DNA from 2 places in the Sporosarcina sp. Y352 genome. Region 2 is predicted to be linked to the other one. Evidence: riboswitches for the same ligand, from Rfam matches in the RefSeq annotation. Region 2 holds a riboswitch; the other holds the start of a gene.
The links. A riboswitch is a leader RNA that binds a small molecule or an ion and turns the genes downstream of it on or off. The one in region 2 is predicted to bind lysine.
Positions count from the first base shown of each region.

Region 1 (11,927 bases), on a different contig from region 2:
GAAATCGACTGTTTCATGCACCATATTTTTAAAGGATATTTGCATTGTTTCATTCCACTCTACGACCGCATACGTCGCGACTTTTCCACCGCGAGGCTGCACAGTGCTCCCCGGATTCAAGAACAAAATGCCGTCTTTTTGCTCGGCACCATAAAGGTGTGAATGACCAAACAGAACTATATCCGCTCCACACTCTTTTGCATAATAATAAAGCTTCATCATTGAGTGGTTTACGTTGTGCTCATGACCATGGACAAGCAATACGGTTTTACCTCGTACCTCGACAATTAAAGACATAGGAAACTTAGCATCATGATCACAATTTCCACGGACCTTATGCATTGTATGTAAAACCGGATCATTAAATGATAGTTCACTGTCTCCGGAATGAAATAGTGCATCCGCGGGTAGTGCAGAAACGGCTTTCACCGTTTCCTTATCTCCATGCGAATCACTCATGACTATAATTTTCATAATGAATCCCCTAAAATAGACATATATTGAGGTAATTTGGATTTTAACTGAGCCAGCGCTGCTCCACGATGTGAAATTTCACTCTTTTCTTCAGCTGACAACTCTGCCATCGTCCGGTTTAATGCCGGCAGAAAAAAGATTGGATCGTAACCGAAACCATTAGACCCTTGCCGCTTAGTGTTGATAAATCCTTCGCAGCTACCCGAAAATGTTTCTGTTTTCAAACCCGGTCCAGCCACCGCGAGCACACAGCGGAATCTAGCACTACGATCGCCCCCAGAAGCCGTTTCTAGCTCATTAAGTACTTTATCTATATTAGCGTCATCATTTTTCTCTAGCCCTGCAAATCGAGCGGAGTACACACCTGGTGCCCCGTCTAGAAAATCAATTTCAAGTCCGCTATCGTCAGCTATCACAACTTTACCGAGCAAGCGTGCCACCGTTTCCGCTTTTAAAATTGCATTTTCTTCGAACGTAATACCTGTCTCTTCAACATCAATGCTGCCTTCAATATCATTTAGGGTAAGAACTTGTACCTTTAACGGCTTGAAAAGCGCTTCAAAGTCATTTGCTTTGCCTTTATTATTTGTAGCGATCAAGACTTCCTTCATGACACGTTTCGATCTTTCGACTTGATTAGCTGAGCAACTAAACCGAGTGCTTCTTTTTGTATTTCTATTAATTGGTTGATTCCCGTTTCGGCAAGTTCCACAAGACCATTCATTTCTTCGCGTGTGAATGTTGACTCTTCCCCTGTCCCCTGAAGCTCAACAAACGCACCCGCCCCGGTCATAACAACGTTCATATCAACAGCGGCTGACGAATCTTCAATATAGTCTAGATCTAGAATAAGTTCACCTTCAAGCGTTTTACCAACACTTGTTGCTGCAAGGTAATCAGTAATCGGAAATTTAGCTAAGCCTTTTTCAATATGCAATTTAGATATCGCCAGTGCTGTAGCGACAAATGCACCTGTAATCGAGGCTGTACGTGTACCACCATCCGCCTGGATAACGTCACAGTCTATCCATATCGTTCGTTCCCCTAGCGCCTCGAGATCAATGATAGCACGCAGAGCGCGTCCGATTAAACGTTGAATTTCCATCGTACGTCCACCGATTTTACCTTTTGATGCTTCGCGTTGCGTTCTTTGTCCTGTGGCACGTGGCAACATTGAGTATTCAGCGGTTACCCAGCCTTTTCCGCTATTTCGTAAAAAGTGTGGAACCCGTTCTTCAATTGAAGCTGTACAAATTACCTTCGTATTTCCGACTGTAATTAGAACAGAGCCTTCTGGGTGTATTAAATAATCCGTCTCTATTATTACTGGCCTAATCATATCGGCCGCTCTTCCATCATGTCTCATATAGTGTAGCCTCCATCTTTCAAGTTTGCGTTTTCATCTTAGTATAACCCATTTGCTATAGGCAAAAACCCGGAAATCCCAAATAGGACATTCCGGGTTCGTCACAAATCGATATGTCTAACATCTGGGTTTGCAATCGATAACCAATCCGTGACAATAGCACGGAAACTATCTGATTCACCGGTTGTATAAAAAACTGGCGCTATTTCGCATTCAGATGTATATTCAATATCATTTGCTAGTAGAATTCGTTCAACATCACAAACCGTTTCCACCGCGGACGATATAATTTGCACATTATCCGGTAACGATTTTTTTATATGGTGCTCTAACAATGGATAATGTGTACAGCCCAATATCGCTGCATCAAAGTCAATATCTGCAAGTCCATGAAGTGCTTGTTCGACAATCGCACCTGCATTTTCCGAGTTGTATTGACCACTTTCGACAATTGGTACAAACTCAGGGCAAGCAAGTGAATAAACCATTGCATTCGATGCTAGTCCATGAATTGCATTTTCATAGGCTCCACTTTTAATCGTGCCCGTAGTTCCTAGTACGGCGATTTTTTGGGTTTCTGAAGCATTAACCGCAGCTCGCGCACCAGGAGCAATCACACCAATGACCGGGAAAGGAAAATTTGCCCGTATTTCATCGAGAGCAACTGCTGTGGCTGTATTACAGGCTATTACAAGCATTTTAATGCCCATTTTCGACAGCGCCGTTGCCATCTCCATTGTAAAGACCTGGACTTCTTGAGTTGGACGTGGCCCATATGGACAACGTGCATCATCTCCTATGTAGACGATTGGTTCATTCGGTAGCCGTTTAAGAATTTCTTTTACTACGGTCAATCCGCCGACGCCGGAATCGATTACTCCGATTGGTGCTTCCACTGTAATCCCTCAATCCTTTTTCATCTCTTGGTGTAGTTTAGTCAGCAGATCAGAGAAAACTTTTACTTCCTTTTCATCGAAATCTGTCAGCACTGAATTCAAATAATGACGTCGCTTATCAATCACTTCTTCAATTACCCTCTCACCTTCGCTTAGCAAGTGAATTCGTACAACTCGGCGATCGGTTGTATCACGAACTCTTTTTACAAGGGAGTTCTTTTCCATTCGATCAACCAAATCTGTCGTAGTGCTAAAAGCAAGGAACATTTTGTTCGAAAGATCTCCGATTGTCATATCTCCATGTTCAAAAAGCCACTGCAATGCGACAAATTGCGGCGGGGTAATTGTGTAGTTGCTAAGGATTCTACGTCCTTGCTGTTTAATAATCGCAGCAACATACCGCAATTCTTTCTCCATATGCGCTACTTCTTCTGTATATTCATTGTTTGGTGAGGTGTTTTCCATCAAATAGACCAGCCCCCTGAGAACGATTCCTGTCTACTCATTGTCTCCCTTTTTCGCGCGTAAGGCAATACCTTTTAAAGTGATGGTAAAAAACACTAAAAGAATAGCTGTTTGAATTCTGCATGATGCAGGTCAAACAGCTATTCTTAAGGTGCGTCATTACATAATTGCGCAAAATTTAAATACGCATTTCGACAAATAGGTTCTTATTGTCTTTGGTCATGAATACCCTTTTAACGCAACTGTAATTCACCCAAACGCAATAATTCGATTACCGCCTGCGCTCTACCGGAAACACCGAGCTTTTGAATCGTGTTCGAAATATGGTTCCGAACAGTCTTTTCGCTGATTCCGAGCCGCCCTGCGATATCTTTTGTCGTTTGATCATCAACGAGCAGATTGAATATTTCCCGTTCTCTAGCAGTGAGCAAAGAACGGTTTTTAGAGTTTTCTATCAAGACGCGCCCTCCTATCCACTTTCACTTTAAAATATGTGAAGAAGGAGCGGGCTGTGCCGGCTACTTGATTAATTAATAGTCAAATAGCAATTTTTCTTTAGCAGTCCATGGAACACCTTTGCCTGTTTTTCTGCTAATTTGGACCATCGAACCTCGTCCTGTGAAAACGATATCCCCTTTACTATTTTTCGCCATGTAATGGATATCTATAGAACTGTTACCAATGGATGCAGCTTTCACGAAAATTGTAAGCTGTTCATCAAAAAATACTTGTTTCACAAAATCACATTGCAGGTCTGCAACAACTGGAAACGTCTCGCCCACTGGATCAAGCCAATTATTCATCAACTTAATTTCCTTTAGATATTCAATTCTTGCGTGTTCAAAATAAACAAATGGGATTGTATTATTTAAATGACCATACATATCCGTTTCTGAAAATCGGACAGAAACCGGAACGGAGAATTTGAAGTCAGAAGTCCATTCCGTTAATTCCGCTATGTAAGCAGCTTTCATCTGTAAAAACCCCTTCTCTTTTAAAATGAATGAATACTCATTCTTCTATTCTATCAAATTTTCCCACATAAATGAAGCTTCGGATTAAAAAGAAAAAACCCCGCTAGGCACTTGCCTAGCGGGGCATTAGACTGAAATCAGTCTACCATATGGTCACTTCCAAAGAAGTTTTTAAACATTTGAACATTCGTTGCGCGGTTCATTGCAGCAATCGAAGTTGTAAGAGGAATTCCTTTTGGACATGCAACTACACAGTTTTGTGAGTTACCGCATTCTCCAATACCACCATCAGTCATAAGTGTAGCTAGACGCTCGTCTTTGTTCATTGCACCTGTGGGATGCGAATTGAACAGACGGACTTGTGAAAGAAGTGCAGGTCCCATAAAGTTTGTATTGTCGTTGACGTTCGGGCATGCTTCAAGGCATACACCACATGTCATACATTTAGAAAGCTCATATGCCCATTGACGCTTACGCTCAGGCATACGTGGTCCTTCACCTAAATCATAAGTTCCGTCAATCGGAATCCAAGCTTTTATTTTTTTCAAAGAATCAAACATGAATTCTCTATCAACAATCAAGTCGCGAACGACAGGGAATGTTTTCATAGGTTCAAGTTTAATGGGTTGTGTAAATTGGTCCACAAGTGCTGTACAAGATTGACGTGGACGTCCGTTAATAACCATCGAACATGCGCCACAAACCTCTTCTAGACAACTCATTTCCCAGTTAACTGGTGTAGTGTTCTTACCTTCTGCATTGACCGGATTACGACGAATTTCCATTAACGCTGAAATAACGTTCATATTCGGTCTATATTCTACTTCAAAACTTTCCATATATGGTTGCGAATCAGCTGTATCCTGGCGTTGAATTTCAAAACGGACTGTTTTCTTAGCTGTTTGCTGTTCGCGTTCCTGTACGGCTGTATTGTTCTCGCTCAATTATGTCAATCTCCTTTCTTCGCGGAGTAATCGCGTGTACGTGGCGGAATCAAGGAAACATCGACTTCTTCGTAATGGAAGATTGGTGCAGAATGTCCATCGAATTTCGCCATCGTCGTTTTCAGGAAGTTCTCATCATCACGATTTGGGAATTCTGGTTTGTAATGGGCTCCACGGCTTTCATTACGATTCAGCGCTCCAAGTGTGATGACTCGAGCTAAGTATAGCATGTTTTTCAGCTGACGCGTAAATGTTGCGCCTTGGTTAGACCACTTTTGCGTATCGATAATGTTTATGTTTTCATAACGTTCTAGAAGCTCGACGATCTTATCATCCGTAGCTTGAAGCTTGTCATTGTGGCGTACCACTGTAACGTTATCTGTCATCCATTCTCCAAGCTCTTTATGAAGGATATACGCATTTTCAGTACCGTTCATTTTAAGTGTGTCATCCCACTTCTGTTGCTCTTCTTTTTCTGCCTCGTCGAAGATTGTTGAAGGGAGATCCACTACAGATCGTTTTAAGTGCTTCATATATTTGATAGCATTCGGTCCTGCGACCATTCCACCGTATATTGCTGAAAGGAGTGAGTTTGCGCCAAGACGGTTTGCACCATGCTGCGAATAATCAACTTCTCCTGCTGCAAATAGGCCTGGAATACTTGTTTGCTGATCATAATCGACCCATAACCCGCCCATCGAATAGTGGACTGCTGGGAAGATTTTCATCGGAAGTTTACGCGGATCGTCGCCTGTAAATTTCTCGTATATTTCAATAATTCCGCCGAGCTTGATATCGAGTTCTTTCGGATCCTTATGGGAAAGGTCCAAGTACACCATGTTTTCGCCGTTAATACCAAGTTTTTGATTAACACAAACGTCGAAAATTTCACGGGTTGCAATATCTCGAGGTACAAGGTTACCGTAATCTGGATATTTTTCTTCGAGGAAGTACCAAGGTTTTCCGTCTTTATAAGTCCAGATACGACCGCCTTCACCACGTGCAGATTCACTCATAAGTCGGAGTTTGTCGTCTCCTGGAATCGCTGTCGGGTGAATTTGAATGAACTCACCGTTTGCATATTGTGCTCCTTGTTGATAAACGATGGAAGCAGCAGAACCTGTATTAATGACAGAGTTTGTCGTTTTCCCGAAAATGATACCGGGTCCACCTGTTGCCATAATTACTGCATCGCCTTTAAACGCTTTAATTTCCATTGTTTTCATGTTTTGTGCTTTGATACCGCGACAAACGCCTTCTTCGTCAAGTACAACACCTAAGAATTCCCAGTGTTCATACTTTTGAACAAGCCCATCGACTTCAAAACGTCTAACTTGCTCGTCAAGTGCATATAGAAGCTGTTGTCCTGTTGTCGCTCCTGCAAATGCCGTACGGTGGTGCATTGTACCTCCGAAACGTCGGAAATCCAAAAGTCCTTCAGGTGTCCGGTTGAACATTACGCCCATACGGTCTAACAAACTAATGATTCCTGGTGCTGCGGCCGTCATGGCTTGTACAGGGGGTTGATTCGCAAGGAAGTCTCCTCCATATACAGAGTCATCGAAGTGGATATCAACCGAGTCGCCTTCCCCTTTTGTATTCACTGCGCCGTTGATGCCACCTTGCGCACATACTGAGTGGGAACGTTTAACCGGAACAATTGAGAACAGGTCGACCGGCGTGCCATCTTCAGCTGCTTTGATAGTTGCCATCAAGCCTGCAAGACCTCCGCCGACAACAATCAATCTGCTTTTCGCCATTATTGTTTCACTCCTCAAATTATAGGGATCTCGTATTTCGCTAAATTAATTTTTTTATTAAATGAAAGCAAGTAGTGCTTGTACACCAATTACAGAGAGAACTAGGAAAACGACAATTGAAATATATGTAACTATTTTTTGTGAACGCGGTGATTGTGTTAATCCCCAGCTTACTAGGAATGACCAAATACCGTTTGACAAGTGGAATGTTGCCGCAATAACTCCCGCAATGTAGAATGCAAGCATGAACGGATTCGACAAAATATCTTCCATCATATTAAAGTCCACATCAGCACCTAATGCTTTTTGAACTCTAGTCTGGTAAATATGCCATGCGATGAACACGACTAGGAATACCCCAGTTATGCGTTGTAGCATAAACATCCAGTTACGGAAAGTACCGTATCGTTGTACGTTGTTTTTTGATGTGAAAGCTATGTACACACCATAGAATCCGTGGAACATGAGTGGAATGTAGATGATAAACCATTCAAGGTATAGAACGAATGGTAAGCTCCCCATGAAATTGGAAGCGGTGTTGAATGCTTCTGGACCCCGTGTCGCAAAATGGTTAATGACCAAATGCTGGACAAGAAAAAGCCCCACCGGAATGATTCCGAGCAACGAATGAAGACGACGTAAATAGAAATCTGATTCTCTTGACAAGTCTTTTACCCTCCCTTATTAACTGAGTCCGCCAATCGTCGTATGCCATCGTTTCGACACGAAGCAAATGTTGACGGCGTACCTCTTCATGGTACAATATTATGACATAACCATTGTACTCCTCAGTTTTGAAGAGGTCAAGACGATTCAGGCTTTTTGCCACGCCTTAATCTAGTACTCTTTTATGCCATTAGACTTACTGATTCTATCATTTAACCGAAAGGGTTGCATGTTCGATTGGAAAACATTACATACGATACGCCGACCCGATTCGGCTATGAACTTTTACGGGACCACGTGTTGCCTAGTATTCTCGGCAACCACGAAGATGACATTCTGTACTGGGCTGGAAAAGATGTGGCCAGAAAATTCCCCATATTCAGCATTGATGAACTACCTATTTTCTTTACGGAAGCCGGTTGGGGTCCACTTCAGCTTGATAAGACTGAAAAGGATGAAGCGTTTTATTCGATGAAAAACGATTTTGGGACAAATAACCAAAATAGATCTTGTCAACTTGAAGCGGGCTTCATTGCAGAACAATACCAAAAGTTAAATGGACTTCTGACTGAATGCTACGGTGAAATGAAAGACGGTTTGGTGCACTTTCAAGTCAAATGGGATTTAAAAACCAAAATTGAAGTATGAATCGAAGATGCCCCGGAATTGGGGGCATCTTCTTTTAATTCTACTTTACTTTCTATCTAAACCGAATTGCTCATGAAGTGTTGCAACTGCTTTCTCCATATCCGATTCAGGAATGACTACGGAGACTTTGATTTCAGAAGTGCTCACCATTTTCACTGGAACGGTTGCGTTCCTCAGCGTGTCGAACATTTGCGCAGCAACTCCCGGATTCGATACCATTCCACTTCCCACGATTGAAACTTTCGCCAGTCCTACTTCAAAATCTGCCCGACTGTAACCGAGCGATTCTTTTTCGGTCTCCAAAACATTTATCGCTTCTGCGAAATCCTCTTTTTTAATGGAAAATGACACAGACGGCTGTACGCCTTCCATAATTGTCTGGACAATGATGTCGACGTTTACATGTTGTTTCGCGAGTGCAGTGAAAATATTAGCAAGTGAGCCATTATAAGGTACTTCATACATCACTGTAATCCGTACAATTTCTCTCTCAAAAGCGATGCCACGTACAATTAAATTGTTTTCCAAATCGATTTCCTCCTTGATAACTGTTCCTACTCCGTCCATATGAGCCGGTCTTACCCGAAGCGGCATTTGATGATTTTTTGCAAACTCAACTGCTCTTGGATGAAGCACACCCGCACCAAGGTTAGCGATTTCCAACATTTCATCGTAAGATATTTCCTCAAGTTTCGTCGCTTGTTCGATCAATCTTGGGTCCGTCGTAAATACCCCTTCGACGTCCGTGTAAATATCACAACTAGCTGCATCGAGTGCAATCGCAATTGCGACGGCACTCGTATCGGAACCACCGCGACCAAGTGTTGTCAACTCACCGTTATTATCAATTCCTTGGAAACCAGTGATTACTGCAACCGCGCCTGATTCTAGTGCGGTTTGAATTTTGTCAGCATTAACTTGTTCAATCCTTGCATTACCATGAACAGCCTCTGTCGTTACCCCTGCTTGCCAACCTGTGTATGACCGTGCTTCTAACCCTTGTGCAGTAATCGCCATTGCAAGTAAAGACGCTGTTACTTGTTCTCCTGTTACAAGAAGCATATCCAATTCGCGCCGTCCTGCTTTGGGATTAATCTCCATTGCCAACCTTAATAGTTCATCTGTTGTTTTACCCATCGCAGAGACAATGACAGCCACTTGGTTTCCACGATTAACCTCATTTTTAACAAGTGTTGCAGCCCGTGCAATTCTCTCTGGATTTGCAACTGATGTCCCTCCGAATTTCATTACAATACGTCCCATGATTTTTCCTCCATTTTCCCCTGAATGCAAAAACGGCCCTCAAAAGTATGAGAGCCGGTCTGATTGGAGCTATCCCCGAAGAGACGCCCCATCCAGATAGCCCTCCAGGTATTTCCATACCTGACAAATTTCCACTTATTCAATGGAAATCCAGCATGACAATCGTGACAGACGATTCATCCGCTTCGGCGAATACCCCTTTCAATCCCTTTCATTAGGCTGCCGCCTTCCGTGGATCTACTATTGGTTACCGCACCTCTATCTTCACTACATATAAATGTATTAGTGAAAAAATTCATTGGTTTCACCTTACCATATTACTTTTTTTCCCGCAATGCCATCTCGCGAAAATGCGCTTCAACTGATTTTGCTACACCTGCAGGTAGTCCTGCTTCTTGCAATTGTTCAATCGTAGCTTCGCGAATCTTTTCTACTGATTCAAAATGCCTTAACAGCATCGTTTTCCGTTTTTGCCCAACTCCCGGCAATCCATCCAGTGCTGACGTCAATGAATTCGTTTCGCGGCGTTGTCTGTGGAAAGTGATTGCAAACCGATGCACTTCATCCTGGATTCTTTGCAATAAGTAAAATCCTTCACTCGACCTCTTAAGTGGTATCATTTCAACCGGGTTACCATAAAGGAGTTGTGCTGTTTGGTGCTTCTCATCTTTTGCAAGTCCCGCAATGGGAATGGATAAATTCAACTCATCCTCAATGATTTCCCTAACAGACTCCATATGACCTTTACCCCCATCAACAACAATAAGGTCTGGTAATGGCAAATCATCTTTCAACACACGAATATAACGTCTCCGAACAACTTCACGCATTGCACCATAATCGTCGTGCGCTGCCGCGGTCATCGTTTTATATTTTCTGTAATCTTTACGATTCGGTTTCCCATCAACAAATGAAACCATTGCAGAAACTGCATCAGCGCCATACATATGTGAGTTATCAAATGCTTCAATACGTAAAGGCACTGTGATGTTCATCGCTTTGCCAAGTTCCTCACATGCACCGATTGTCCGCATTTCCTGACGTTCAATGAGATGGAACTTTTCTGACAATGATATCTCTGCATTTTTGACTGCCAATTGGACGAGATCCTTCTTTTTTCCGCGCTGTGGAATGAATACATTGACATCGAGAAGCCTACTGATGATTACATTATCGATTCCTTGTGGCAAAAGTATTTCCTGGGGAATCAAGTGTTGTGATTTTCCATAAAATTGGCCAATGAAAGTCAGCAATTCCTCTTCAGGTTCTTGATAAAGTGGAAAAAGTGACACATCCCGTTCTATCAACTTTCCTTGACGGACAAAAAAGACTTGAACACACATCCAGCCGTGATTGACTGCAAATCCGAAAATATCACGATCCGTGAAATCATTCATGGTCATCGCTTGTTTCTCCATGACCGCTTCAATATTAGCAATCTGATCACGATATTCTTTTGCGCGTTCAAATTCCAGATTTTCCGCTGCAGCAGACATTTTCTCTGTTAATTCTTTTTTTACTTTTTTATAACCGCCGTTTAAAAATCGGCTGATGTCGTCCACCATTTCTTTGTACGTATCAGTACTCACTTCATTGATGCACGGTGCAAGGCATTGGCCAAGGTGGTAATATAAACAAGCTCGGTCCGGCAACGTTAAACATTTTCGATAAGGATAAAGTCGGTCAAGTAATTTTTTTGTTTCCCCAGCGGCAAATGCATTTGGGTATGGACCAAAATACTTTCCTTTGTCTTTTTTGACTTGTCTTGTAATAATTAGTTTCGGATGTCGCTCAGCAGTCAATTTTAAATACGGATACGTTTTATCATCCTTTAGCATGATATTATATTTCGGATCATACTGTTTGATCAGATTCAATTCAAGAACAAGAGCCTCCAGATTTGAAGATGTGACAATGTATTCAAAATCTGTAATTTCCCCAACCAGTCGCTGTGTTTTCCCGTCATGGCTTCCCGTAAAGTAACTGCGCACACGATTTTTCAAAACTTTTGCCTTGCCGACATAGATAATTGTCCCTTGCCTGTCTTTCATTAAATAACAACCCGGCAACTCCGGTAATATAGCCAACTTCTCTGTAATTAGTTCATTCATCTATTTCACCTACCAAAAAAAACCGGGAGCCTTTGAAGGGACCCGGTTATACTTTCAAATATGCCTCAATGTATTTACGCTAAGATATTGATTGGAGTTTCCTCGATTGACTCCATTCAATACCCTCGACATCCGCCAGAGGCTTCAGCTCGAAGAGGAGGAATTATATTCCATCCCTCTCTATCGGTAACTTAGGCGTTGTTGCTGAATTATGTTAATAATTAAGCGTGCTTTGTAATCAATTCTGCAAGTGCTTCTTTCGGTTTGAAACCGACAACTTTATCGACGATTTCTCCGTCTTTGAAAAGAACCAAAGTAGGGATTGACATAATGCCATATTTACCAGCTGTTTCCTGATTG
Region 1 covers NZ_JBXCJE010000001.1:123,552-135,478, forward strand. Annotated here, with positions in the region: gene AC1TO6_RS00740 (metallophosphoesterase) at 1-474, opposite strand, end outside; gene AC1TO6_RS00745 (XTP/dITP diphosphatase) at 471-1,085, opposite strand; gene rph (ribonuclease PH) at 1,082-1,840, opposite strand; gene racE (glutamate racemase) at 1,942-2,736, opposite strand; gene AC1TO6_RS00760 (MarR family winged helix-turn-helix transcriptional regulator) at 2,746-3,201, opposite strand; gene AC1TO6_RS00765 (helix-turn-helix domain-containing protein) at 3,435-3,656, opposite strand; gene AC1TO6_RS00770 (acyl-CoA thioesterase) at 3,732-4,175, opposite strand; gene sdhB (succinate dehydrogenase iron-sulfur subunit) at 4,313-5,119, opposite strand; gene sdhA (succinate dehydrogenase flavoprotein subunit) at 5,125-6,879, opposite strand; gene AC1TO6_RS00785 (succinate dehydrogenase cytochrome b558 subunit) at 6,937-7,545, opposite strand; gene AC1TO6_RS00790 (YslB family protein) at 7,783-8,193, shown strand; gene AC1TO6_RS00795 (aspartate kinase) at 8,239-9,456, opposite strand; lysine riboswitch at 9,546-9,725, opposite strand; gene uvrC (excinuclease ABC subunit UvrC) at 9,774-11,567, opposite strand; gene trxA (thioredoxin) at 11,789-11,927, opposite strand, start outside.
Region 1: it holds a riboswitch for lysine, as region 2 does, so the genes downstream of both, AC1TO6_RS00795 (aspartate kinase) here and AC1TO6_RS14055 (Na+/H+ antiporter NhaC family protein) in region 2, are expected to answer to the same signal.

Region 2 (11,927 bases):
GGTATCATCGAAAAAACCTTTTAAACGGAGTTGTCCGTATCCCCAGTCACCAAGTATATAATCGTATTTAAGGAGCACGTCACTATATCTTGCAAGTAACGCTTCTTCATTAAATCCCTCACGGTAGTCAGTCATTATATCGAACTTCCAACTATCAATTACTATCATTCAACTTTCACCGCCAATTTAGCTTTGCAGTGCTGTTTCAAGTAGTTCATCACCTTGACGCTGCCTTTCCTTTGCGGCCGCGTTCACCTGTTCATCAGCATGGTAACTCGAACGTACAAGCGGACCAGCCTGACAGTGTGAGAACCCTTTAGACATTGCAATTTTTCTTAACTCCTCAAATTCTTGAGGCGAATAATACTTTTGTACTTTTAAATGTTTTTTAGTAGGCTGTAGATACTGGCCTATAGTCATTATATCAACTTTATGGGAGCGAAGGTCATCCATTGTCTCGAGAATTTCTTCATGTGTTTCACCAAGCCCTAACATCAATGAAGATTTTGTAGGGATGTCTGGCTGCATTTCTTTTGCACGGAGTAAAAGTTCGAGTGATCTGTCATAAGTTGCACGTGCACGAACTCTCGGCGTTAAGCGACGTACCGTTTCAATGTTATGGTTCAGAATATCCGGTTTGGCGTCCATAAGACGTTCCAGATTCTCATATACACCGCCCATATCTGATGGCAGTACTTCAACAGTTGTAAACGGATTTTTTCTACGTATTGCACGAATTGTTTCAGCGAAAATTGCAGATCCTCCGTCTTTCTGGTCATCACGCGCTACCGCAGTAACAACTGTATGCTTTAGATTCATTAGAGCTACAGAATCCGCCACACGTTCCGGTTCTGCAATATCAAGTTCCGTAGGCAATCCTGTTTTAACTGCACAAAAACGGCATGCACGTGTACACACAGCACCCAGAATCATGAATGTAGCAGTTCGACGCTCGCCCCAGCATTCATGGATATTTGGACAACGTGCTTCTTCACATACAGTATTTAAGTTATTTTCTCGCATCATTTTTTTAAGGTCTGTATAATTTTCATTCGTATTAAGCTTAATTTTTAACCAATCGGGCTTTCTTACATGTTCGGTTCTATTTCCTTGTTCCGGCTTGCATGACACGTCGACCGACTCCATTCCTCTGAACTTTTAATGTATTTCAACTACTGTTGTCAATGTATCATATATTTAGACTTCAAACAACCGTCATAACGCTATAATTCTGACTCTTATTAGTTATTAAAAAAAGGTAGCGCTTGTATCCTGCGCTACCTTTCTTCAATCAATGTCCACCCAAATAAGCTTTCTTAATCTCTTCACTGGCCTGTAATTCCTCTGCAGTTCCTGACAAAATAACTCGACCTGTTTCTAGGACATATGCCCTATCCGCAATTGATAATGCCATATTTGCATTTTGTTCAACAAGAAGAATTGTCGTTCCTTCTTTATTAATATCCCTAACAACTTGAAATATTGTTTTTACCATTAAAGGCGCAAGTCCCATTGACGGCTCGTCTAAGAACAGTAACTTTGGTTTAGCCATGATAGCTCTTCCCATCGCCAACATTTGTTGTTCTCCACCGGACAAGGTTCCAGCCGATTGCTTACGCCGCTCATGCAAGCGAGGGAAGATTTCATATACTTTTTGGAAGTCCTGTTGAATACCCGCTTTATCTTTTCGTAGAAATGCACCTAATTCGATATTCTCTTCAACACTCATTTCTGCGAATACTCGTCTTCCTTCAGGAACGTGGGAAATTCCCGCCTTTACGATAGACTGAGCGGGTTTACCCACTATTGACTGGTCCATGTATTCAATGGATCCCACTTTAGGCTTCAATAAACCGGATAATGTTTTCAACAATGTACTCTTCCCAGCGCCATTCGCACCGATCAATGTAACAATTTCACCCTGATCCACATTCAATGAAACGCCTTTAAGGGCATGGATACTACCGTAATATACGTTTAAGTTTTCAACTTTTAACATGCTCATTCGTGAACTTCCTCCCCTAAATAAGCCTCGATCACTTTCGGATTATTACGGATTTCTTCAGGAGTTCCTTCAGCAAGGAGTACACCGTGGTCCAATACGTAAATACGTTCACAAATTCCCATAACCAAATTCATATCGTGTTCAATCAACAAAATGGTTAGATTAAACTTTTTACGAACAAAAGCGATTAACTCCATTAATTCTTTCGTTTCCTGCGGATTCATTCCAGCTGCCGGTTCATCAAGTAGTAGCAACTGTGGTCCTGTGGCTAACGCTCGTGCAATTTCCAGCCTGCGCTGTTTCCCATATGCCAGGTTCTTTGCATCTTCATCTTTATATTTATCCAGTTCGAAAATTTTCAGAAACTCCATCGCTTTTTCTTCCATTTCTTTTTCACCAGCGAAATGGGAAGGAAGGCGTAACATAGAACTCAGAACAGAATGCTTTGCTAGTGAGTGATAAGCTACTTTTACATTATCCAAAACAGATAGCTCATTGAACAATCGGATATTTTGAAACGTCCGACCAATTCCTCTACGGGTTACTTGAAAAGGAGCCATCCCATTAATGCGTTTTCCATTAAATAATATATCGCCTTCAGTGGGTGTATAAACGCCCGTCAAAAGGTTGAAACTCGTTGTCTTACCTGCACCATTTGGTCCAATTAGACCAATTAGTTCGCCTTGATTGATTTCCATGTTAAAATTCGAAACAGCTTTCAGCCCGCCAAACTGTATACCGACATCTTTAATTTTAAGTAACGGTTCACTTGTCATGCTGGCTGCCTCCTTTCGAACCTCTCCACAATTTGAAGTAATCCGTTATTTCCATTGTACCCATTAAACCTTTTGGACGATAAAGCATCACGATGATGAGTACAAGACTATAGATGATCATCCGTGTCTCAGGATAACCTTGCAAGAACGTGGACACTATCGTTAACAAAACCGTTGCAACAATTGCGCCTGACAAACTTCCTAAACCGCCCAACACTACATAAATCAGGATATCAATGGACTTTAAGAATCCGAAGTTTGAAGGTTGAATGATATAAAAGTTATGAGCATATAATGCGCCTGCGATACCAGCAAAGAAAGAACCAATCGCGAACGCCAATACTTTATAATACGTTGTGTTTATCCCCATTGCATCGGATGCAATTTCATTTTCACGAACAGAGATACAAGCTCGACCATGTCTTGAATTTGTAAAATTGACGATAACGACAATTGTGACGAAAAGACAGATAAATGCAGAAGTCCATGTAGTTGCATGCGTAACTTGCATCCCCGCTGCTCCGCCCACATATTCGATATTCAAAAATACTATTCGAATGATTTCCGCAAAACCAAGTGTGGCGATCGCAAGGTAATCCCCGCGTAGCCGCAAACTAGGTATTCCTATTATCAACCCTGCAATTGTAGCAATTAGTCCTGCGGCTAGTATAGCAACCGGAAATGGTAGGTTAAGTTTCATTGTCACGATGGCAGAGATATATGCACCAACTGCCAAGAACCCAGCATGACCAAGTGAAAACTGTCCTGTAATACCAATTACTAAATGCAAACTGACCGCAAGCATTATATTAATGGCCATAAAAATTAATGTATTAGAGTGAAAGGTATTCAATATGCCTACATTAAGAAGCACTTGAACAACTGTATAAACGATTAGAGATGAAGCAACAAATGACCAAAACTGTTTCGACTTTTTCATGACTTTGTTTCACCTACACTTTCTCACGTGTATTTTTACCAAAGAGTCCAGACGGTTTGAAGATGAGTATTAAAATCAATATGACGAATGCCGCGGCATCTCTCCATAGAGAGAACCCGAGCGCACTGACAAACGTTTCTACAACTCCAAGCACAAGACCTCCAGCCATGGCACCTGGAATAATTCCAATTCCACCAAGGACAGCAGCAACGAATGCTTTCAAACCAGGAATAATACCCATTAATGGGTCAATCTTTGTATAATAAATACCGAAAATAACGCCCGCTGCACCAGCTAAAGCTGATCCAATCGCAAACGTAGCCGAGATTGTGTTGTCGACATTAATCCCCATAAGCTTAGCTGCTTCAGCATCATAGGAAACAGCTCGCATCGCTTTTCCGATTTTTGTTTTATGTACAATGAATTGTAGAATGATCATTAGAGTAACAGAAACAGATAAAATTAAGATTGCTTGACTGCTGATTTGAGCACCGAAAAAATCAAAAGATTTATTGCGTAATACTTCAGGATACGCATCAGGTTGCGCACCACGCATATAAATAACACCATTTTGAATTAGAAGAGAAACCCCTATTGCTGTAATCAATGCAGCAATTCTCGTTGCATTCCGTAATCTCTTATAAGCGATTCGTTCAATAAGAACGCCAATAATTGCACAGGAAACCATTGATAATAGTAATGCAGGGATAAACCCGAGTCCCCAACCAGCAATGGAGTAATACCCAATAAACGCACCTATCATAAATATTTCACCATGCGCAAAGTTAATCAATTTTATGATCCCATAAACCATTGTGTAACCTAGTGCAATTAACGCATAAATGCTACCGAGTGAAATACCGTTTATTAGCTGTTGTAACCATTCCATGAACTTCTCACTCCTTTTCCAGCTCTAAAGTAAGGATTAAAAAAGAATGGGAGGAGGACATCCTCCCCCCATTCTTACAGTTTAAATTAAGGATTAACTTTTGTTTTAAAGACTTGTTCGCCATCTTTGAATTCAAGAATAGTAGCAGATTTGATTGGGTGATGATTTTCATCAACCGAATACAATCCAGTGATCAATTCAAGATCTTTCGTTTCAGCAAGGGCATCTTTAATTTTGACTGAATCCGGACCGCCTGCGCGTTTGATAGCATCAGCTAAAAGATACACTGTATCGTAACCTAGTGCGTTGAATGCATCAGGTGATTTACTGAATTTCTCATTGAACTTATCGTTAAAGTCTTGAATGATGCCATCTGGATCTTCAGATGAATAGTGATTTGTTGTGAATGTATTGTTCAATGCATCTGCACCAGCAAGCTCAATTAGAGTAGGAGAATCCCATCCATCTGCTCCCATTAGTGGAACATCGATACCCATTTCACGAGCCTGTTTAACGATTAGTCCTACTTCTTCATAATATCCAGGGATGAAGATGAATTCAGGATTCGCGGCTTTAATACGAGTTAGTGTTGAACGGAAATCAGAATCCTTACCTACGTAAGATTCTTCAGCAATAATTTTACCGCCTGCTTTTTCAAAATCTTTTTTGAATGATGCAGCAAGACCTTTTGAATAATCGCTTGCATTATCAGTGAAAATCGCTACGTTTTTAACACCAAGATCGTTAGCCGCAAAGTTTGCTGCAACCGTTCCTTGGAATGGATCGATGAATGAAGTACGGAAAACGAATTCATTCACACTACCGTCTTCTTTGACTGTTACTGTAGGGCTTGTTCCAGATGGGCTGATAAGCGGTGTTTCGTTGCCGTTCGCAATTTCAGCCTGTGCAACAGTAGCACCACTCGTTGCCGCACCGATGATTGCAACTACTTTATCCTGAGTGATCAATTTAAGTGCTGCACTCGTAGCCTCAGCAGGATCGGATTTATTATCAACTTTCACAAGTTCGATTTCTTGACCATCAATTCCGCCATCTGCGTTTATTTCTTCAACAGCAAGTTCAATTCCTGATAACTCTGAAGTACCATAAGAAGCAACATTACCTGACAATTCAAGGTTGACCCCGATTTTAATCGTATCGCCATCCTTAGAGCCGCCTGTGCTTCCTTCGTCAGCCTTCTCTCCTGCACAGCCTGCCAGTATTCCGACAGCTAGTGCTGAAACGGCAAATACACTTACAAATTTTTTCATTTTCAAATGAAATCCCCCTTTTTATTGATATTTCTGATAATTCAAATCGTTCCATCCCTTATAAGAAAACTAACGATTCTCCTTTTCTAGAAATATCACTTTTTTCCTACTTACAAGCCCATTGTAAAACAAACTTCTTATTCAGTCTATAGCAATTTTCATATAATTATATTTCACTGAATAAAATATTCGACCTAGTAAATTATTACAGTTATTTTTTGTATTATTATCACTAGATTAAATCCAGTTTATTCCTCCTTTACGATCACATAGGACCAAAAAATAGTGTTTTATTAATCTCATATCACTTTTTGGTCTTAATGCCTAGTATATACACCTATCAGACTATTGTCAAAACATTTTTTTGTTAGAAAACTATTATTATTATAATAAAAAAGCGGTAGCCTAAGCCACCGCTTTTTAGTATAAGATTATCAATACTATTAATGTGCCACTTTAGTAGCCCGCATTGTCCAGACAGTAAAAAATACTAACAAAATAATAATAACGCCAACGAGTCCGATCCAGATCGAACCTGTAATGCCTAGAATGATATAGCCCATCGCAGCGATTACAGCACTAATTAGCGCGTAAGGAAACTGTGTCGAAACATGATCAATATGGTTACATCCTGCACCTGTAGCAGATAGAATCGTCGTATCAGAAATCGGCGAAGCGTGATCTCCGAATACAGCCCCCGCAAGAACTGCAGCAAGCGCCGGCAGTAACATTTCCGGTGCCGCTTCAATCATGATTGTTCCCGCAATCGGCAGAAGAATACCGAACGACCCCCAAGAACTTCCGGTTGAAAAAGCCATAATGCAAGCAAGTATGAACATAATAACAGGCAAGAATGAAACCGGTATATTTGATTTCATTACAAGGTCAGATAAGAATAGACCCGTTTCAAGTGTTCCGATTAAGAACGATAGTGACCAAGCAAAAATAAGGATTAAAACAGGCGGCATCATAGAATTCATTCCATTTATAAACGCACTGCCCATAAGCGAAAAGCTCGCCGTTTCATTATTTTTCATCTGCTGCATATATAACGCTGCTGCAACTAGCGTAGCTATAATTCCACCCGCCAACAATGAAAGTGCGACATCCGTACTTTCAAAGATCGAGAAGATATTCATCGATCCTCCGATTAGATAGCCAGACACAAACATCGCCGCAAATGTTACTACAACGAGTGTGACAATCGGCGCAACAAGATCTCGTACGCGGCCATGCGAATGTACAGGAAATTCCTCTTTCAATTGACCCGGAATTTCTTTGTCAGGGTCAAATAATTGGCCTGTTTCAGTTGCAAGTTGTTCATGTTTCTTCATATCGAATAGATCGAAATTGGTCCATGCAAGGAAGAATACCATTGCGAGTGTTGCGATAACGTAAAAATTCATGGGTGCCATCATTACGAACGCGGATAATGGCGAATAACTGATTGCTGCTGCACCGCCAAATATAAGGGCGAGTTGTCCGATTAAAAAGGCACCCCAGCTTGAAATTGGTGAAATCACACAAATCGGTGCTGAAGTCGAGTCGATGAAATAAGCCAATTTCGCTCTTGAAACCCGGTGCTGATCCGTAATCGGACGCGCGATTTGTCCCACTGCCAATGCATTGAAATAATCATCCACAAAAATAGCAAGACCGAGTGATACCGTGAGCAATTTTGCCCCACGTTTTGTTTTAATATGGCGTACTGCCCATTCTGCAAATGCTCTGCTACCTCCAGACAAGCTAACGAAAGCAGTGATAACACCTAAGAGCAGGATAAATAGAACAATATAAATATTTGCCGTATTTAGTCCACCATCCCAAAATGTCGCTTTAATGGATTGCCATAAAATGCTCAGCGTTTCTACAGGAGCGAATGAAGCCGCTAGCAAAGCACCTGAGACAATTCCTGCACCTAGCGATAACAGCACCCTTTTTGTTGCAAACACCATAATAATGGCGATTAGTGGTGGTAATATTGATACCCAAGTTCCAATCATTTTCTATTCCTCCATTTTGTCGGGTCGAGGCCCTTTAAGGGGGAATACAAAAAACCGACTGCTAATTACACTTCTCGAGTGTAATTGGAGCCGGCTTTATCTACGTTTCGTTTGTTGGATAAATAATACAGCTTATCTAACTCACGACTTGTAGCTCATCATACATGTTCTTAAGACGTATGACAGTGTTATCCCTATTCGGAACAACCCCAGCCTGATAGATCTCGACGATCTTACCACGCTTCGGCAAAGCTTCCTTTTGCACACGGTCATCGGTGTCAATCTCGCGTGTGTGACTAATAAGCAATGCAGCCTCTACCCAATCGATATTTCTAATCCTCTAATAGCCTATCAGTTATCCGCAGCATTTTCAAGTATTCTTCTTCACTCATATTCAGTGCTTAACGGAACTTCAACCGAAGGAGCATTATCGGTTCCATTATTGTAGATTTGAGGCACCTTACCTTGAATAAGCCCCATGGCTACCGGAATTTTTTGATTAATAACACTTTTTTCAGTTGCAAGCGGAACAATAATCTGGACATTGACTGTTAATAATATATTCACTTCAACGTAGGCACTGTTTATACCAAAAGGAAGAATTTCCGTATCGATTGTCGCACTGACATCACCAATGACATGGAAACGAATCGGAATCTTAGGACCCAAGTTTCCTAGCAATGGAATATTCGTCGCTTGACCGATAGGAACGAAGAAGACGACTCCTCCTTGAGTTTCCATTGCATCGGGATCGAATTTGATTTCATTCTGTGGGGGTAATATATCAAGATTTCCCTCCGAAGCTTGTTGTAAATGGGACTCGACAAGCGTTTGGGTTTCAGCCAACACCCTGTTAATCACTTCCGTGTTAAACTTCCATGTAACAACACCCGTAGATTCATTGGGAATATCCACGATGATATCATTGACGTCGAGCACAGTAGCAACCCTAGAATTGATGGCCTTACTAATAACATGTGAGGCTATTCTTTGCGTCTGTACTTCTGCATATTGGACATATATTGGAGTAAGCCTCATATTGACTACATAAAAAAACAAGAAAACTGCTATAAAAAATGTAGGTACCAAAATAGGTAATAGTCTACGCTTTTTTTTCCTGGTTTTCCTGGTTCTTCTGGTGACTTGCCCCTGAAATTTCAAAACGACTCCTCCTGCTTTTAAGCTATGCAGGAATTGAGCCGTTTATTCTTAAGCAATATGCGAACAGTACCAATGATTAAGACTTAAAATGTTCGGTCCCGTACCAACCAAGCACATCTCTAATCAACTCAGGCATGTAATACTCTACCTCTGCATGTCTGAGAGATGGAAAGAAATGTCCAAACGTAAACATATCTAATGTTGCAAGCGTATATTTTTGACCTGGTACGACCTCACGATTTCCCGCAAAAAGTTGTCCATGTCTATTCTGATATAATCTTTCATAAATCATCGCGCCCATTAATGTGCCCCGGAAACCAAGGCCCTTGATTTCAATTTGTGGCCAATCCTTATTTAAAGAAAGCTTATATACTTCTATAAGTTCGACTCCATCCAGTGTGATGAGACACGGGTTTATGGGATGTGGCAGAAGTGAATGTAAATCGCCTTTCGTCACCCACCCTTTATCGAGACTACCTAGGAAAATCCCTGCGTTAAACATGGCACAATCAGCCTGTGTATAGGCAATGAGTGCCCGACCGAAGAACGAGGATAAGGGGCTACCCTCAAACAGATTCTGTTGCAACCGTGAAGGATTATCAAAGACCTTATCTTCCATCGCCCTTTTCCCAAGTTGTATTAAATGATTCGATTGGACGATATCCTCTTCACTTCTTTTAACCAAATCCGCCCTAACCAGTTCTGCGTCGATAGTGAGAGTCCTTTTTGTGCTGCTAGCAACTTTCAATGTCACATGACCCACATACTCACCATATTTACCCGTTGCAGCCAATAATGTATCCCCAATCAGCTTGCCTTCATGGAAAAGGTGATGCGTGTGCGCACCGAAAATGATATCAATCTCTGGACACTCCACTGCGAGTTGCTCGTCTTCATGAATACCCATATGCGATAAGCAAACGATTAGGTCCGTTTCTGATGCAAGCTGTTTGGCAATGCCCATTAAACTTTCGCGGGGTGGTGTAATTTTCCAGCCTAGTTTTGAATAGAACGCCTGATATTCTGCAGTCGCTCCGATAACGCCAATTTTCGTTCCACTGGCAGTAACATAAATTTTGTAAGGTTTTGCCCATTTCGGACGATTTCCATCCTCTTCAAACAAATTACTTAGAATGACCTCAAAACGAGCATCTGCGTAAAGTGAGTTTAATGCAGCTTTCGACATTGTGATTCCTTCATTATTACCTATCGTAACTGCATCATAACCAGCTTCATTCAACAGTCTAACATTTCCTTGTCCTTTCGTTCCCTCCGTAAATGGATGTGAACGATCCACATGATCACCGATGTCGAATACGTAACAAGCCTCACCATTTAATAAGTGTTCATTCTTTTCATCACAAAGAAACCGGCAAATCTGTGGCCAGCTTTCAAAATGACTGTGGATATCGTTTGTATGATAAAAGTGAATCACTTCAATTTGATTCATATGTCACCCCAAAAGTCCTTCAATAATCGATCTGACTCCAAGTAAAAGCAAAATAATACGTAGTGCAACAACGACTGTTTCCGATTTCATTTTCTGGTTCAGCCGAGCTCCGATTTTGGCTCCAATGTATGCGGCCGGAATGACCGGAATCGTATATAACCAAGGAACATTACCGAGCGATATATGTGTAATCGAGTTGACAATCGCCGATAAGAAAACCATGAACATTGATGTACTGACTGCAACATGGGGCGGAAATAAAAAGAGTAACATCATGGCTGGTACTAGAATTGAACCACCACCGATGCCAAAAAGACCTGACGCAAATCCAACACCAAATGTTAGGATCAATGCAAACCAGACAGGAAATCCATAGACATAGGTCTCATCCATATTATCTGTAAACGTCCTCTTTTTACCATGATTTACAAACCAATCAACCGGTTTTAAATGCTTACGGACCAAAAGAATGATTGATAAAATAATTAATAAAATGCCGAAATAAAGATTAAACGATGGCAAATCGAGCCCTTTATTGACAAAAGCACCTAGGAGAGTCCCCGGAACACTTCCCAGGAAAAAGATATATCCACTCCTAAAATCAATTGTTTTGCCCTTCATATAAGAAAGCGTCGAAGCCAGTCCTGTGAAAATCATCATAATGACAGAAAGCCCGACAGCCGTTTGTGGTGTAATTCCATCTATCAAGCCCAGATTAATACCGACAAATAATGTCGCCGGCACAAGGATGACTCCGCCTCCCAAACCCACGAGTGCACCAATAATCCCTGCCGCAAGACCGATAACGGCTAATAAGAAATACTCCATTACCATTCTCCTTCAAACAAGTCGAGCTGTTTTGATGTTAGACTTTCATAATTAATGTTAAGTACCTTTTGTAGCCGTTTAGCATTTTGAGCTGCATGGCCACCTGAGTTATTGTTAAATATAACGAACATTTTAGAAGTTTCTTGTTTGAGCTTTTCAACCGCTAACTGGATTTCATGGAGTTCAGCGTCATTATAGTTATATAAGTAACGCACTTTACGCCAAGCCTGATCATCACCAGTCGTGTTACGCCACCCAGATACATTTCTACCATGTAATCTAAAAAGCACTTTATCAGAGCGTGTTGTTACAGGTACAAGCGGAATGCTTCCTTCTCCTGCTTGTGGTTCGTCACACACTGAATGAATGACATTCATATCAGTAAGAAAACGTAAAGTCTGTTCTCTAAACGCAGGAGAATACCAAGATTGATGTCTAAATTCAACAGCAATATCAAATCCATGTAATTGATTGCATACTTGTCGGATTTTAGTGACATTCACTTTATTACAATCAAACCACGGAGGAAATTGGACTAATATCATTGCGAGTTTTCCTGCCTCCTGAAGGGGCGTCATCGACAATCGGAACAAATTGTACATTT
Region 2 covers NZ_JBXCJE010000008.1:36,056-47,982, forward strand. Annotated here, with positions in the region: gene AC1TO6_RS14020 (YutD family protein) at 1-168, opposite strand, end outside; gene lipA (lipoyl synthase) at 187-1,146, opposite strand; gene AC1TO6_RS14030 (ABC transporter ATP-binding protein) at 1,292-1,999, opposite strand; gene AC1TO6_RS14035 (ABC transporter ATP-binding protein) at 2,002-2,781, opposite strand; gene AC1TO6_RS14040 (branched-chain amino acid ABC transporter permease) at 2,771-3,721, opposite strand; gene AC1TO6_RS14045 (branched-chain amino acid ABC transporter permease) at 3,735-4,610, opposite strand; gene AC1TO6_RS14050 (ABC transporter substrate-binding protein) at 4,697-5,881, opposite strand; gene AC1TO6_RS14055 (Na+/H+ antiporter NhaC family protein) at 6,325-7,884, opposite strand; lysine riboswitch at 8,028-8,210, opposite strand; gene yunB (sporulation protein YunB) at 8,269-9,045, opposite strand; gene AC1TO6_RS14065 (bifunctional metallophosphatase/5'-nucleotidase) at 9,122-10,495, opposite strand; gene AC1TO6_RS14070 (sulfite exporter TauE/SafE family protein) at 10,499-11,323, opposite strand; gene AC1TO6_RS14075 (DUF72 domain-containing protein) at 11,323-11,927, opposite strand, start outside.